2 regions of the Priestia sp. JNUCC 25 genome follow, and region 1 is predicted to be linked to the other one. Evidence: a T-box and tRNA genes for the amino acid it is inferred to sense, from the RefSeq annotation. Region 1 holds a T-box; the other holds one or more tRNA genes.
What was found. The T-box of region 1 lies ahead of serS (serine--tRNA ligase). A T-box ahead of a tRNA ligase gene usually reads a tRNA of that ligase, here a tRNA-Ser.
Positions count from the first base shown of each region.

Region 2: it has a tRNA-Ser gene. The T-box ahead of serS (serine--tRNA ligase) is inferred to sense a tRNA for this amino acid. The anticodon was not compared.

Region 1 is NZ_CM132211.1:13,377-21,553, forward strand. It holds rRNA gene JNUCC25_RS00050 (23S ribosomal RNA) at 1-633, shown strand, start outside; rRNA gene rrf (5S ribosomal RNA) at 743-858, shown strand; gene JNUCC25_RS00060 (YaaC family protein) at 885-1,850, opposite strand; gene guaB (IMP dehydrogenase) at 1,967-3,433, shown strand; gene JNUCC25_RS00070 (serine hydrolase) at 3,584-4,939, shown strand; gene pdxS (pyridoxal 5'-phosphate synthase lyase subunit PdxS) at 5,130-6,017, shown strand; gene pdxT (pyridoxal 5'-phosphate synthase glutaminase subunit PdxT) at 6,039-6,626, shown strand; T-box leader at 6,684-6,896, shown strand; gene serS (serine--tRNA ligase) at 6,949-8,177, shown strand, end outside.
Region 2 is NZ_CM132211.1:4,315,256-4,323,504, reverse strand. It holds gene JNUCC25_RS22710 (MFS transporter) at 1-627, shown strand, start outside; gene JNUCC25_RS22705 (DUF1189 domain-containing protein) at 775-1,566, opposite strand; gene JNUCC25_RS22700 (DUF456 domain-containing protein) at 1,914-2,399, shown strand; tRNA gene JNUCC25_RS22695 (tRNA-Asn) at 2,462-2,536, shown strand; tRNA gene JNUCC25_RS22690 (tRNA-Met) at 2,538-2,611, shown strand; tRNA gene JNUCC25_RS22685 (tRNA-Asn) at 2,652-2,726, shown strand; tRNA gene JNUCC25_RS22680 (tRNA-Ile) at 2,730-2,806, shown strand; tRNA gene JNUCC25_RS22675 (tRNA-Ser) at 2,818-2,910, shown strand; gene sodA (superoxide dismutase SodA) at 3,108-3,716, shown strand; gene JNUCC25_RS22665 (MFS transporter) at 3,846-5,123, shown strand; gene JNUCC25_RS22660 (peptidoglycan D,D-transpeptidase FtsI family protein) at 5,285-7,462, shown strand; gene JNUCC25_RS22655 (hypothetical protein) at 7,606-7,728, shown strand; gene pstB (phosphate ABC transporter ATP-binding protein PstB) at 8,096-8,249, shown strand, end outside.

The DNA.
Region 1 (8,177 bases):
AAATGTAACGGAGGCGCCCAAAGGTTCCCTCAGAATGGTTGGAAATCATTCGTAGAGTGTAAAGGCACAAGGGAGCTTGACTGCGAGACCTACAAGTCGAGCAGGGACGAAAGTCGGGCTTAGTGATCCGGTGGTTCCGCATGGAAGGGCCATCGCTCAACGGATAAAAGCTACCCCGGGGATAACAGGCTTATCTCCCCCAAGAGTCCACATCGACGGGGAGGTTTGGCACCTCGATGTCGGCTCATCGCATCCTGGGGCTGTAGTCGGTCCCAAGGGTTGGGCTGTTCGCCCATTAAAGCGGTACGCGAGCTGGGTTCAGAACGTCGTGAGACAGTTCGGTCCCTATCCGTCGTGGGCGTAGGAAATTTGAGAGGAGCTGTCCTTAGTACGAGAGGACCGGGATGGACACACCGCTGGTGTACCAGTTGTCTTGCCAAAGGCATCGCTGGGTAGCTATGTGTGGACGGGATAAGTGCTGAAAGCATCTAAGCATGAAGCCCCCCTCAAGATGAGATTTCCCATAGCGCAAGCTAGTAAGATCCCTGAAAGATGATCAGGTTGATAGGTCAGAGGTGGAAGCGTGGCGACATGTGTAGCTGACTGATACTAATCGATCGAGGACTTAACCAAACTTTTAAAAGCGTAAGCTTTACTCAGCAAACTGTTACCTAGTTTTGAGAGAACAAAACTTTTCAAAAAAGTCTTGTTTTCTTTTGAAAATCATGTATAATATAATATGTCTGGTGGCGATAGCGAAGAGGTCACACCCGTTCCCATACCGAACACGGAAGTTAAGCTCTTTAGCGCCAATGGTAGTTGGGACTTTGTCCCTGTGAGAGTAGGACGTTGCCAGGCACTTGAAAAAAGACTAGCTAAAATAGCTAGTCTTTTTTTGTATGTTCATTTAAGTAACAAGAAATTAAGTAAGGAATCTTTTGAGCCGTAACTTCAAGGAACCTCAAGATAAATGGGTAATCTTTCGAAGAGTATGTATGCAATAATTCATACCACCACTCTGTTTCATAACGTGAAATCATACTTAAATTATAAAGTAATAAGTAATGTGCCAACATCTCAGGGAAATATAAGCAGCTATCTTTTTCCAAAGGTGCATGCAGCGTGTTATTTTGGAAATTGTACATAAAAGGTGAACAATTATATAAACAGCTTGAAGGATCAAGAATACATACCTGATCTTCTGACAGAGACAATGATAGGCGGGAACGCTCTTTTAAAAAAGAGTAGAGCCTTTCGTGATTCATATGATAACACCGTGTAACTTGTTCAGGAATAGACAAAGAGGTAGCTGGAAGCGATCCAATAGTTGTTAAATGGGAAAATGACCTAGTACCCAAATTTAAAAATAATGTATCTAATTCCGGTACGCACGACAACAGATAATTCATCGTATATTTACTACCTTCCATTTGTTTCACATGAAACAATTCTTCTCCTACTTGTGAAAACAAACCGTTTTTTTGGATCTTAACTTCATCATCTAAAAAATCATAACTTTGTTTTTTTCTTTTTCGTGTTGATACTCCATGTGCTAACACCGCCGTATTTTCTGGATATACTGGGTTTTGCGTTAACAAACAGGCTTTTAACAGCTGTGACATTCCATAAAATAATAAAACTGGTTGAACTGATACAGGAGATTGTGCCGCAACTTGATAATAATTTTTACTGTGTTCCAAATAATAAATAAATGGGTAACTGTTTTTAAAGCTATGTTGCTCTGCATCGCTATAATTCAATTTTTGATAGCGCTTTTTTAAAAAGTCTTGTACAAAAGGAACGGAGAAAAATAAATTGTAGGACGTCCAAACATCATTAAATTTATGCAACTAAATCACCTTTTCTTTTTATTAGAATTATCTGATATCTAGTGAAGTTATTGACAGGTACATATCTGCTTGTTAATCTACTAATAATATTCTGTCGTTTAAAGGAGGATTCTATAATGTGGGAAAGCAAATTTTCTAAAGAAGGCTTAACATTTGATGACGTTTTACTGGTGCCAGCAAAATCTGAGGTACTACCTAAAGACGTTGATATGAGTGTTGAACTAACAAAAACATTAAAATTAAAGGTGCCGTTCATCAGTGCAGGAATGGATACAGTTACAGAAGCTGAAATGGCTATTGCGATGGCTAGACAAGGTGGTTTAGGTATCATTCACAAAAACATGTCGATTGAACAGCAAGCAGAACAAGTTGATAAAGTAAAACGTTCTGAAAGTGGTGTTATCACGGATCCTTTCTTTTTAACTCCTGAAAACCAAGTATTTGCTGCTGAACATTTAATGGGCAAATATCGTATCTCAGGTGTGCCGATTGTCAACAACGAAGAAGAACAAAAACTAGTTGGAATCCTTACAAACCGCGACTTGCGTTTCATCCAAGATTATTCAATGCAAATTGCTGATGTAATGACAAAAGAAGAATTAGTTACTGCTCCAGTAGGAACGACTTTAGAAGAAGCAGAGAAAATTCTACAGCAATACAAAATTGAAAAGTTACCTCTTGTAGATGACAATGGCGTATTAAAAGGTCTTATCACAATTAAAGACATTGAAAAAGTAATTGAGTTTCCAAATGCAGCTAAAGATCAACAAGGTCGATTATTAGTTGGAGCAGCTGTTGGCGTAACAGCTGATTCAAATGTTCGTATCGAAAAATTAGTACAAGCTGGCGTTGATGTTATCGTTATTGATACAGCGCATGGACATTCACAAGGCGTTTTAGATACGGTACGCAGCATTCGCGAGGCATATCCAGAGTTAAATATTATTGCTGGTAACGTAGCAACTGCTGAAGGTACAAAAGCATTAATTGAAGCGGGAGCAAACGTAGTAAAAGTAGGAATTGGACCTGGTTCAATTTGTACAACTCGTGTTGTAGCCGGTGTAGGCGTTCCACAAATTACAGCAGTATATGACTGTGCAACTGAAGCTCGTAAGCACGGTGTAGCTATCATCGCAGATGGCGGTATTAAATACTCTGGAGATATCGTAAAAGCACTTGCAGCTGGTGGACATACAGTAATGCTAGGAAGCCTTCTAGCAGGAACGACCGAAAGTCCTGGAGAAACAGAAATCTACCAAGGTAGACGCTTTAAAGTGTACCGTGGAATGGGCTCTGTAGGAGCCATGGAAAAAGGAAGTAAAGATCGATACTTCCAAGAAGATAATAAAAAATTAGTTCCAGAAGGTATCGAAGGCCGTTTGCCTTACAAAGGACCTGTAGCAGATACTTTATATCAAATGATTGGCGGTTTACGCGCAGGAATGGGTTACTGTGGTTCAGCTAACTTAGAAGCGTTACGTGAACAGGCACAATTCATTCGTATGACTGGAGCAGGTTTAAGAGAAAGCCACCCACATGATGTACAAATCACAAAAGAATCTCCTAACTATTCTATGAGATAATCATGAATGTTTAAAAAACACGTTTCCCTATTAGGGAAACGTGTTTTTTATGTCATTGATCACGAATGTAACAGTACTTCTTTATCTATTTTTTTAAATTTTAGTATGATAAAATTACATTTATGTGAGTTTACGTTTGGAGGGTATAGAGTGAGAAACGCAGTACAGAAACAATTAATTTGTGTCATTGCTGTTATGTTAATGGCCAGCGTATTTTTTGTCTCTACACAAGCATCAGCTGCTCCTAAAACAGATGATATTGGCGTTGAAGCAGATGCAGCGATCTTAGTAGAGGCAAGTACGGGGAAAGTATTATACGGGAAAAATACGGATGCTTTATTAGGTATTGCAAGCATGACAAAAATGATGACGGAATACCTAGTATTAGAATCCATAAAAGATAAGAAATTATCTTGGGATCAACGTGTGCCAGTTAGTAAATATGCAGCTAAAATTTCTCAGGATTATGGATTATCGAATGTACCGTTAATTGAAAACCAAAAATACACGGTGAAAGAATTATATGATGCCATGGCTATTTACTCAGCTAATGGAGCTGCGATTGCTTTAGCTGAAGCTGTCAGCAGTTCCGAAGAAAACTTTATTAAGTTAATGAACGAAACTGCAAAAAGATTAAATATGGGTGAATCAAAATTTGTCAATTCCACAGGTCTTTCTAATTCTTTGCTAAAAGGAATGTATCCAAAAGGAACGAAGGAAGAAGATGAGAACCTTCTATCGGCTCGGGCAGTTGCTACCCTTGCTTATCACTTAATTCATGATTATCCAGAATCTTTGGAAGTAGCTAAAACTCCTTCTAAGATGTTTAGACAAGGGCAACAAGGCGAAACAAAAATGAACAATTGGAATAAGATGCTCCCAGGTTTTTCAGCTGCCTACAGCGGCGTAGACGGTTTAAAAACTGGCCATACAGATTTTGCAGGTCAATGTTTCACTGGGACTGCAGAGCGTAATGGGGTAAGATACATAACAGTTGTAATGAATGCTAAGGAAAACGGCAAGTCTACGGAAGCTGCTCGTTTTTCCCAAATGAAAAAGATATTGGATTATGCTTTTAGTCATTTTCAGTTAAAAGAAGTAGTGCCTGCTAACGGCGAGATTAAAGGGCATGAAACAATTGATGTTGCTAAAGGAAAATCAAAAGAAGCTTCCGTTTCTCCAAAGAATTCGGTAAAGATTATTACCGAAAAAGGTCAAAAAGATCATACTAAAATCAACTTTAAGTTAAACGATAAAGTTATGAACGATCAAAAAGTTGTTGCTCCTATTAAAAAAGGAGAAACAGTTGCTTATGTGAGTGCAACAAACAGCAATCTTAAAGATTTAGGCTATGTAGGAGGTCAAACTACAGATAGCATGACGCCGGTTGTGACAAACGAATCTGTTGAAAAAGCTGGATGGTTCTCTCTCGCTATCCGCAGTATTGGCAACTTCTTCAGTGATATTTGGATGAATGCTGCAAATACAGTGAATAACTGGTTTTAATGATAACTCAAGAGAAAGAAGAGATACTACAAGAGAGTATCTCTTCTTTTTATTTTTAGATTTGTTTGTATATAATCTATAAATTAGATAGGAATTTTCCGAAAAATGCGGTAAAATAGACACTAAGTTTTGAATTTTGTATATACACTAAAAATTATTGTGAAACACTTGATACAGGAGGAAGACAAACATGAATAACATTACAGGTACTGATCGTGTAAAACGAGGAATGGCGGAAATGCAAAAAGGTGGCGTTATCATGGACGTTATCAATGCAGAGCAAGCAAAAATTGCAGAAGCAGCAGGCGCTGTTGCTGTTATGGCATTAGAGCGTGTTCCAGCTGATATCCGTGCAGCAGGCGGCGTGTCTCGTATGGCAGACCCAACAATTGTTGAAGAAGTGATGAATGCTGTGTCCATTCCAGTTATGGCAAAAGCTCGTATTGGCCATATTGTTGAAGCACGCGTGCTAGAAGCGATGGGTGTAGACTACATCGATGAAAGTGAAGTGTTGACTCCAGCTGATGAGGAGTTTCATTTGAATAAAAATACATTTACGGTTCCATTTGTGTGCGGTTGCCGTGATCTTGGCGAAGCATCTCGTCGTATTGCTGAAGGAGCTGCAATGCTTCGTACAAAGGGCGAACCAGGGACAGGAAACATCGTGGAAGCAGTACGTCATATGCGTCAAGTAAACGCTCAAGTACGTAAAGTTGTGGGCATGGACGAAGACGAGTTAATGACAGAAGCTAAACTATTAGGTGCGCCTTATGAGCTATTACTGCAAATTAAACGTGAAGGCCGTTTACCGGTTGTAAACTTTGCAGCAGGCGGCGTAGCAACACCCGCAGACGCAGCGTTAATGATGCAGCTTGGAGCAGACGGCGTGTTCGTTGGATCAGGAATCTTCAAATCAGACAACCCTGAAAAATTTGCGCGAGCAATCGTGGAAGCAACAACACATTATCAGGACTATGAGCTTATTGCAAACTTATCAAAAGGGTTAGGAAGTGCAATGAAAGGGATTGAAATTTCATCATTATTACCAGAAAACCGCATGCAAGAGCGTGGATGGTAATTTAAAGGGAGTTTTGACAAAATGGTAAAAGTAGGCGTGTTAGGATTACAAGGTGCCTTTCGCGAGCATGCACAAGCATTAGAAGCAGCAGGCGCTGAAGCCATTATCATAAAAAAAGTTGAACAGCTAAACGAAATAGATGGTTTAATCCTACCGGGCGGCGAAAGCACAGCAATGCGTCGTCTGATCGACAAATATGACTTCATGGAACCTCTTCGCCAGTTTGCACAAGCAGGTAAACCGGTATTTGGTACGTGTGCGGGTTTAATTTTACTCGCAGGACAAGTCGTTGACCGTGAAGAGCCCCATTTAGGTGTTATGGATATTACGGTAGCTCGCAACTCGTTTGGGCGTCAACGGGATAGCTTTGAAGCTGCCCTAAATATTAAAGATATCGGTGAAGATTTTATAGGCGTATTTATCCGCGCTCCGCATATTGTAGAAGTAGGAGAAAACGTTGAAGTCTTAGCAATGCATAACGACCGAATTGTTGCGGCAAGACAAGGTCAATTCTTGGGATGTTCGTTTCATCCAGAATTGACAGATGATGCTCGCATGGCACAGTATTTTGTAGCAATGGTTGAAGAAGCTTCAAAAAAACCTGTATAAATGAATTGCATCTTGTAAAGACTTGTAGTACATTATGATTAATAAAAATGATATTGGTATAAAGCGTTGATAGGAAATAGTAATAAGATTTTTGATTTCAAGAGAGTCGATGGCTGGTGTGAATCGATAATCAATTCTTATGAATCCGTCCTGGAGCAAGCTGTCGAAAAAGTAGTAGGCAGTTTCGGTTCATCCGTTATCTGGTTTAAGAGGAAGGCTTATTTTAGCTTTCAATTAGGGTGGCAACGCGGGTAAACTCTCGTCCCTTTCATGGGGATGAGAGTTTTTATTTTGCCCTTTTATACTAAAGGAGGTACTAAGTATGTTAGATTTAAAATTTTTACGTGCTAATTTTAATGAAGTAAAAGAAAAGCTCAAGTTTCGTGGTGAGGACTTAACGGACTTAGGTCGCTTTGAAGAGTTAGATGCAAAACGCCGTGAGCTAATTGCTCAAACAGAAGAGTTAAAAAGCAAGCGAAATGAAGTATCACAGCAAATTGCACAATTGAAGCGTGAAAAACAAGATGCTGATCATTTAATCGTTGAAATGCGTGAAGTAGGAGATCGCGTAAAGCAATTGGATGAAGAGCTTCGCAGCGTTGAAGAAGAATTAGAACTATTGCTGCTTTCAATTCCTAACGTTCCACATGAAAGTACGCCTGTAGGTGAAACTGAAGATGATAACGTAGAAGTTCGCAAATGGGGAGAAATTAAACAATTTGATTTTGAACCAAAACCGCATTGGGATTTAGGAACAGATTTAAATATTTTAGATTTTGAAAGAGCTTCGAAAGTAACGGGAAGCCGCTTTGTATTTTATAAAGGGTTAGGTGCAAGATTAGAACGTGCTCTTATTAACTTTATGATGGATTTACATATGGATGAGCATGGTTATGAAGAAATTCTTCCTCCATATATGGTGAATCGCACAAGCATGACAGGAACAGGGCAGCTTCCTAAATTTGAAGAAGATGCATTCAAGATTAAAGAAGAAGATTATTTCTTAATTCCTACAGCTGAAGTACCAGTTACAAATTTACATCGTGATGAAATTTTAAGCGGAGATCAGCTTCCAATTGCTTATACAGCGTATAGTGCTTGCTTCCGCTCAGAAGCAGGCTCTGCAGGAAGAGATACACGTGGTCTTATTCGTCAGCATCAGTTTAATAAAGTAGAACTTGTTCGCTTTGTTAAGCCAGAAGATTCTTATGATGAATTAGAAAAATTAACGGGCCATGCTGAAAAGGTTCTTCAACTATTAGGTTTACCTTACCGAGTTCTAAGCATGTGTACAGCTGACTTAGGTTTCACAGCAGCCAAAAAGTATGATATTGAAGTTTGGATTCCAAGTTATGAAACGTATCGTGAAATTTCTTCATGTTCAAACTTTGAGAGCTTCCAAGCTCGCCGTGCTAATATTCGCTTCCGCCGTGATACAAAAGCAAAACCAGAGCATGTTCATACACTAAACGGTTCTGGCTTAGCAATTGGCCGTACGGTAGCTGCAATTTTAGAAAACTACCAGCAGGAAGATGGATCAATTCAAATTCC
Region 2 (8,249 bases), 760 kb from region 1:
GTTCAAGAATATTTAAAGAAAGCTATTGGGATTGTCTATGATAAAAGAAAATCGCTTTTTCCTTTATTCTTTGTCGGGGGATTAGGGTTGTTTTTATTATTTGGCATTTTATATTACTTATCTTTTCTAATAGAGGAAACGTATCATATAGACGGTTTTTTTAAAGGAACCGCTTTTTTATTTCCTCTTGGTGCGATGACGCTCGTTTCTTACTGGACCGGTCAACGCATCAAAACAGATCTAGAGCTCATGAAAAAATTAATGATAGTAGGGATAACTCTTTTATTCCTAATGTTTGGAGTATTAACGATTATTTATACGCTTCCTGTGCTGATGTTTTGTTTGACAGTCGCCTTTGGCGGCTTAGGATTTGTTCTTCCGTGTATTAATATGATGATTACTTCAGCGGCTTCAGACGAAGAAAGAGGGTTTATTGTATCCATTTATGGAACGGTGAGATTTTTAGGAGTAGCGTTGGGACCTGTTGTTTTTGAAGTGTGGATGCATGCTGAAAGGCTGATGTTTGTTTATAGCTTTATTCTGCTCACAGCAGGAGGTTTGTGGGTTTTGTATCAGTTGAAAATTCTTTCTTCTGCAATGGGAAGAAGAAAAGTTGTACCGAAATAAAGAGGCTGAGACTTAACTAAATCACTCCAATCACCACCTAGAAGCAGCCGCATACATGAAACCTGCGTTCACCATATCAATAAAAAAATCCGAACGAGTTGGATTCTCTATCAAGAATCTAGATTCCTCGTTTGGATTTTCCTTCAACTAAAATATGTTTGTCCCAGCATCTTTATTAGGTTTTACCTTTTTTCTTATAGGAACCCTTGTGACGAGCAACAAGTAAATGAAGAATGTTCCTATCCAGTAAAGAGAGCTATGTAGTGCTAGAGACAAAGAAAAAGCTTCAAAAAGCGTATAAAGCAGCGTGAAGGCTACCGTACTATAAGCGCTCAGTGCCCATAGCTGCTTGAAAGGAAGCTGCTTTTTAGTAATGAGTCCAATCAGTTTTCCAAGATAAGCAAGGCAGGTAATAGAAAGGAAGTTTAGTCCAGATGTTAATACGTACAGTAAAAGCATAGCGATAGGGACAAGTATGTATAAAGAAAATTTTTGTTCGTGAAGCAAGTTTAGCAGTTCATTTTTATCTTTATGATGCCAGTTTAGCAACTCATATGAATACGTTTGTGTTTGTGAATTAGTCGTGATGTAAATTCCATCCTTTAAAAAACCAATTGCATGAGCAGGGGAATGAAACCGTTCAATAGACTGTGAGGGGTTTAAGATAAAAGCGGTACCGTTTGCTTTTTTTGTGAAAGGTTGACTTGACGTAAGCTGTGAGTTTGAAATAGAAAAAGAAGGAACAGATTTCGGAAGATCTGTAGTAGCGATATGATAGCCGTTTACAATCGTCAAAGTCATAAAGAAAAATGTAGGCAGCAAAGAAATAAATGTTAAAAACAGCACAAAGCCAATTGTTTTATTCGTATGCTCAAAGCGAAGCGACCTTATTTTTTTGAAGGAAGTAAAACTCCATGCCATCTTTTTCAGCATGCTCATTGTAAAGCCTCCTCTTATTGAAGATTCTGATTATACCTTATTTTATAGCGAAAATTTAAGGTTTACAATAGATTTTAGAAACCGTTACCAATTACAATGATGCGGTGGAGCGTTTTGTCACAAGCACATCTTATGCGTATATGTACAGGTTTTGCCGTCATTGTTTTTGAGGATATTACGGGTAGCTTGAGGACCGTGCTGTTAATATTGCAGAGGTACACTCGAAAATCATTATTTGAAGAGGTATTCGAAAGTAAAATAAAGGAAGGACTCGTCGTGCAAGGTCTTTCTTTATAGGAGTGATTATTGTATGATAAATAGTAATAATAAAAAGGATAGGTGCGGGCATGGCTATTTTATGTTGGGCATTAATTATCATTAGCTTTGTTGTATCGTTTGTTGGGTTGGTTTATCCTATCATCCCAAGCGTGCTATTTGTAGCTCTAGGATTTGTTATATACGGTTTATTTTATGATTTTAGCTCCTATAGCTGGTTATTTTGGGTGATACAAGGATTGTTAGTTGTCGCACTTTTTTTAGCAGACTATATAGCTAATATTATTGGTGTGAAAAAATTCGGAGGCACTAAAGCAGGTGTTTGGGGAAGTACAGTTGGGCTGCTTGTGGGTCCGTTTGTCATTCCGGGATTTGGAATTATTTTAGGGCCGTTTATCGGAGCGATTGTAGGAGAACTGATTGTTCATCGGACCACAATTAGCAACGCAGTAAAAATTGGAGTAGGTTCGGTTATTGGCTTTTTTAGTGGCGCTATTTCAAAAGGATTTATTCAACTGCTGATGATTGCCTATTTTTTATACGCTGTTTTAAAATAATATATTGACTTTAGGCTAGAAACATGTTAAATTTTTAATGTCGCTAGTAAATGTTATATTGTTCCACAGTAGCTCAGTGGTAGAGCTATCGGCTGTTAACCGATCGGTCGTAGGTTCGAGTCCTACCTGTGGAGCCATGGCGGTGTAGCTCAGCTGGCTAGAGCGTACGGTTCATACCCGTGAGGTCGGGGGTTCGATCCCCTCCGCCGCTATTTTCCAATTTGCGTTTGTGACATACATAATTCATATTGTTCCACAGTAGCTCAGTGGTAGAGCTATCGGCTGTTAACCGATCGGTCGTAGGTTCGAGTCCTACCTGTGGAGCCATGTGGACCCTTAGCTCAGCTGGTTAGAGCAGACGGCTCATAACCGTCCGGTCGCAGGTTCGAGTCCTGCAGGGTCCACCATTTATAGGGTTGGAGGAATACCCAAGTCCGGCTGAAGGGATCGGTCTTGAAAACCGACAGGGGTGTTAAAGCCCGCGGGGGTTCGAATCCCTCTTCCTCCGCCATACTATTGTCTATTCAAAGCTTCTTTTGAGAAAAAGAAGCTTTTTTTATGTTTAAAAGAATAGCGAATGGGAATTAGGTAAATATAAATCATGGATTAGGAACTTTTTATTTGAAACAGTAGGGTAAATTTGCTAATCTAAACGTATATGGTGCTTTTGCGCCAAAATGCTTACATATTTTGAAGGAGGAATTATTCATGGCTTACAAATTACCAGAACTACCTTATGCATACGATGCACTGGAACCACATATCGACAAAGAAACAATGAATATTCACCACACAAAACATCACAACACATATGTTACAAATCTAAACGCTGCTGTTGAAGGCAAAGCGGATTTAGAAAGCAAAAGTATTGAAGAGTTAATTTCAAACTTAGATGCTGTTCCTGAAGATATCCGTACAGCAGTACGCAATAACGGTGGCGGTCATGCGAACCACTCATTATTTTGGACAATCCTTTGCCCTAACGGCGGCGGTGCTCCAACTGGTGAATTAGCAGACGCTATCGCTAGCAAATTCGGCAGCTTTGATCAATTCAAAGAAGAATTTGCAAATGCAGCTAAAACTCGCTTCGGTTCTGGCTGGGCTTGGTTAGTTGTAAACAACGGCGAATTAGAAGTAACAAGCACACCAAACCAAGATAGCCCATTAATGGAAGGCAAAACGCCAATTCTTGGTCTAGACGTTTGGGAGCACGCTTACTACTTAAATTACCAAAACCGCCGTCCAGATTACATTTCAGCATTCTTTAATGTTGTAAAATGGGACGAAGTTGCTAAGCGTTACGACGCTGCAAAATAAGCTGAAGACGTATTTAAGAGCCAGTAAAGTAATTATTACCTTTACTGGCTTTTTTGTTTTCCAATTCTTTTACATATCTCCTTTTCTTTTTCACACACTAGGTGTAGAAGAGAAAAGGAGTTTTTTGATATGCCTTTATTAAAAAAAGTAGTTGGAGATGTAGAAGTTAGTAAAGATTTACTTTTGCTTTTAATTATAGGCGGTCTTTATGCCTTGGCTATTTCAATTTCCAATTCGTTTGTTAACATTTATCTGTGGAAACAATCAGGCGAATTTTCGGATCTCGCTATTTATAATTTAGCGGTAGTGGTGCTTCAGCCGCTTACGTTTATTTTAGCAGGTAAATGGGCCAAACGAATTGACCGGGTTGTGGTTTTAAGGTTAGGTGTATCTTTTTTAGCTGTTTTTTATATCGCTGTATTAGTCAGTGGAGCTAACGCAGCCGAGTATTTAGTATTGCTTGGTGGACTGCTGGGTATAGGATACGGCTTTTATTGGCTAGCTTTTAATGTGCTAACTTTTGAAATTACAGAACCTGATACAAGAGACTTTTTCAACGGATTTTTAGGGATCTTAAACTCTTTTGCAGGGATGATTGGTCCTTTAGGAGCGGGCTTTGTTATTTCCGCTTTGTATGAATCACTTGGGTATAAAATTGTGTTTGGTGTATCGCTGCTATTGTTTATCGGTGCCGTTGTGCTTAGTTTTTTTATTACAAGACGCGCAGCGGAAGGAGTATACAAATTTAAAGAAGTATGGGCTGAACGAAAAGTCAATAAAGACTGGAATCGAATATTGCAGGCTCATTTCTTTCAAGGGTTGCGTGAAGGTACGTTCATTTTTGTTGTATCCGTCATGGTATTTATTACGACGGGAAGTGAATTAGCTTTAGGAACATATGGACTGGTGAATTCAGCGGTTGCGTTTGTAGGATACTATGTTGCCTCAAGGTTTATTAAGCAAAAAAATCGCCTTCGGTTTATCTTCACAGGAGGCCTCCTTCTCTATGGAGCAGTCTTTTTGCTTATCTTTAACTTATCGTATCCAAAGTTAATTATATATGCTGTTTGTATTGCCATTGCCTATCCTATTTTGTTGGTTCCATTCATTTCTCTAACGTACGATGTGATTGGACGAGCAAAAGACGTTGTTTCAAAAAGAATTGAATACATTGTTGTCAGAGAAGTATTTCTGAATATCGGGCGCGTCGTTTCCATATCTTTATTTTTAATAGCTGTACTAATTTTTGATGAAGCAAAAAGTATTCCCATTTTATTAGCTATTGTTGGAGCAGGGCATACGATCATTTATTTTTGTGTGAGACATATCTCACAGCCTCTGCACAAAAAAGAAACGACTGTTACTCCTCCGGTATTAAATGAAGGAGACGGAGAGTCTCCAGCTTAGAGTGTTGTCAGCTCCTTCATTTGTACTATGGAAAATGCTTCGCTTTTCTTTTAGAATAAATACGTTGTGTAAATAGGCACCTGCCAGGTGTCTATTTATTTGCTAAATGTCTGATTTTATGGTGTTATGGTATATATGTTTTATAAAGTGTAGGTGTTGGTATGAAAAAGAAAAAAAGAAGAAAAAGTCACGTGCCTTTTCGTGTGAACTTACTTTTCTTGACCGTATTTGCCCTATTTTCCGTATTAATTTTGCGGTTGGGACTTGTTCAAATTGTGTACGGTGAGAATTACGAACGAGAAGTCGAAAAAACACAGGACGTTACGGTCAGTACGCCTGTTCCTCGAGGGAAAATGTACGATCGTTATAACCGCGTAATTGTAGATAATACCTCTTTAAATACGATTACATATACTCGTTTTCAAGGAAATACAGCTGAAGAAAGGCTGCGCATCGCTAAAAAGTTAGCCACTATGATCGATGTTCCTTACACCACAAATGTGATTGATATTCCAGAAAATAAAAAGAATAAAGATGCTAAAAATGTGGTAAAAATTACAGAACGCGATATGAAGGATTATTGGATTATGCTTCACCCTAAAGAAGCGGAACAGAAAATTACGCAAGCTGATCGCAAAAAAGTTCAAGATGGTGAAATGACTGATGACGAACTGTATCAACATCAGTTAGACCGCATCTCTAAAAAAGATTTAGAAAGTCTAAAGAGTGATTTAGAAGTTCTCGCTATTAAGCGCCAAATGGAGGCAGGTTACTCTAACACCCCGCAAATTGTTAAGAGCGGTGTGACAAATGAAGAGTATGCCGTTGTAAGTGAGCACTTAGATGAACTTCCAGGTGTTGATACAACAACGTATTGGGATCGCTCATACCCAGAAAACAGTACTCTCCGTACTTTGCTTGGAAATGTATCATCTGCCAACGAAGGACTGCCCAAAGATAAAGTACAGTATTACTTGTCAAGAGGCTATAGCCGAAATGACCAAGTTGGGACGAGCTATTTAGAGAAGCAATACGAAGCCCAGCTCAGCGGTCAAAAAGAAAAAGTTCAATATGTAACAGATAAAAAAGGAAATCTCCTTGATACAATTCAAGTGTCTAAAGGTGAACGCGGCAGTGATTTGGTTTTAACTATTGATATGGAGCTTCAAAAAGCAGTAGAAAAACAAATTACGGACCAGCTTTTAGCTAAAAAGCAAATGAAAGGAACGCAATTTTTAGACCGTGCTTTTGTTATTATGATGGATCCTCACACAGGAGAAATTTTAACAATGGCAGGTAAAAAATACACCATTGATAAGAAGACTGGGGCGCCTAAAATAGAAGATTTTTCATTGGGGAATATTTCAACATCTTATACAATGGGCTCTGTTGTAAAAGGAGCAACGGTTTTAGCCGGCTTAGATTCAGGAGCTATTAAGCCAAACACAGTGTTCGTTGATGAACCGTTAAAAATTAAAGGAACACCGGTTAAAAAATCAGCTGAGGCTGAAGGGCTAGGACCCTTAACGTATTCATCTGCGTTAAAATATTCATCCAACGTATTTATGTTTAAAACGGTAATGGCTATGGCTGGGTTACAGTATCATAAAAACATGACTTTACCGATTAAACCTGATACATTCAGCGAACTGCGTTCTTACTACAGTCAGTTCGGCTTAGGCGTATCAACAGGCATAGACCTTGATAACGAATCAACAGGTGTCCAAGGTGGAAGCGATGTTCCAGGTACGGCGCTTGATTTAGGAATTGGTCAGTATGATACGTACACGCCGCTGCAGCTTGTTCAATATACTTCTGCAATAGCTAATGGAGGGTATCGCATTAAGCCGCAGCTAGTAAAAGAAATCCGAAAACCAACGATTAAAACCGATGAAATTGGCGGTACGCAGCATTCATTTGAGCCTGATGTGTTAAATCGTATCACGATGAAAGAAGAATACATTAAAGATGTTCAAAGTGGCTTTAAGCGCGTTACGCAAGAACAAGGCGGTACAGGGTATGCAGCTTTCCATACAGCGAACTATAATCCTGCTGGTAAATCAGGAACGGCACAAGCCTATGAGAAAAACCCAAGCGGAGGGGACCCTATTAAAGTTAATAATTCAAACTTTGTGGCCTTTGCTCCGGCAAATAATCCTGAAATTGCAGTAGCTGTGGTGGTACCATCGGCATTTGTGCCAAGTGCACCAAATACCATTACAAAAGAGCTTGCTCGTTCTGCGCTCGATACGTATTTTGATTTAAAGAAAAAAGGTGAACAAGAAGTAAAAGACCAAGAAGAGAATCAACAGGCTGTCATTGCAAACGACGCCAATTAAAGAGGCTGGAACAAAAACATATTAATTGAAGTTAAGATCCGAACAAAGTTGGTTAAGAATCAACTTTGTTCGGATTTTTTATTTGTAGGGTGAACGTAGATTTCGTGTATGTAGGTGCTTTTAGCGGTTGATTGGAGGGCAAGGTGAAGACTCCTGCAGGAAAAGCGAAGCGACGAGGAGACTCACCGGCCGTTCGTGGAAAGCGAAGTCTTGCACGAAAATCAACAGTGGTGTCGGAAGTAATTCATACTGGCTTATTTATCTAATTTATCCATCTTTAGATTGAGTTGATTTAGTTATGTCTCTACCTCTTCTTTTTTTGTTAAAAATCTTTACATATATGGTTTTTTATTGAATTTAAGGGTCGTAAGAACTAGTTTTTTACCTAAAAAACACGCAGATAGACCTTCGTTTACAAAAGCTTTACATTGAGTTAAAACACAATTAATAGTCGGCTATTATTCTGTAAGTGTAAGGATTAATAGAAATGATCAAAATAAGGGGAAGCGTTTCGGCTTCTCGTATTTATTTACACTGATAGTAAACAATAGATATTAAATAGACATAGAGAGACTTTTATTGTGCTCAAAACGGTTAAAGACGATGAAGGAGGATTATCCAATGGCAATAACAATGGAATTGACTAACAAAGAAAAAGTAAATACTCCGCAAACAAAAGAAATTGTATATAAAACAAAAGGTTTGAATTTATGGTATGGCAACACACATGCCTTAAAAAATATTGATTTAGACATTCATGCTAACGAAGTTACCGCGATCATCGGTC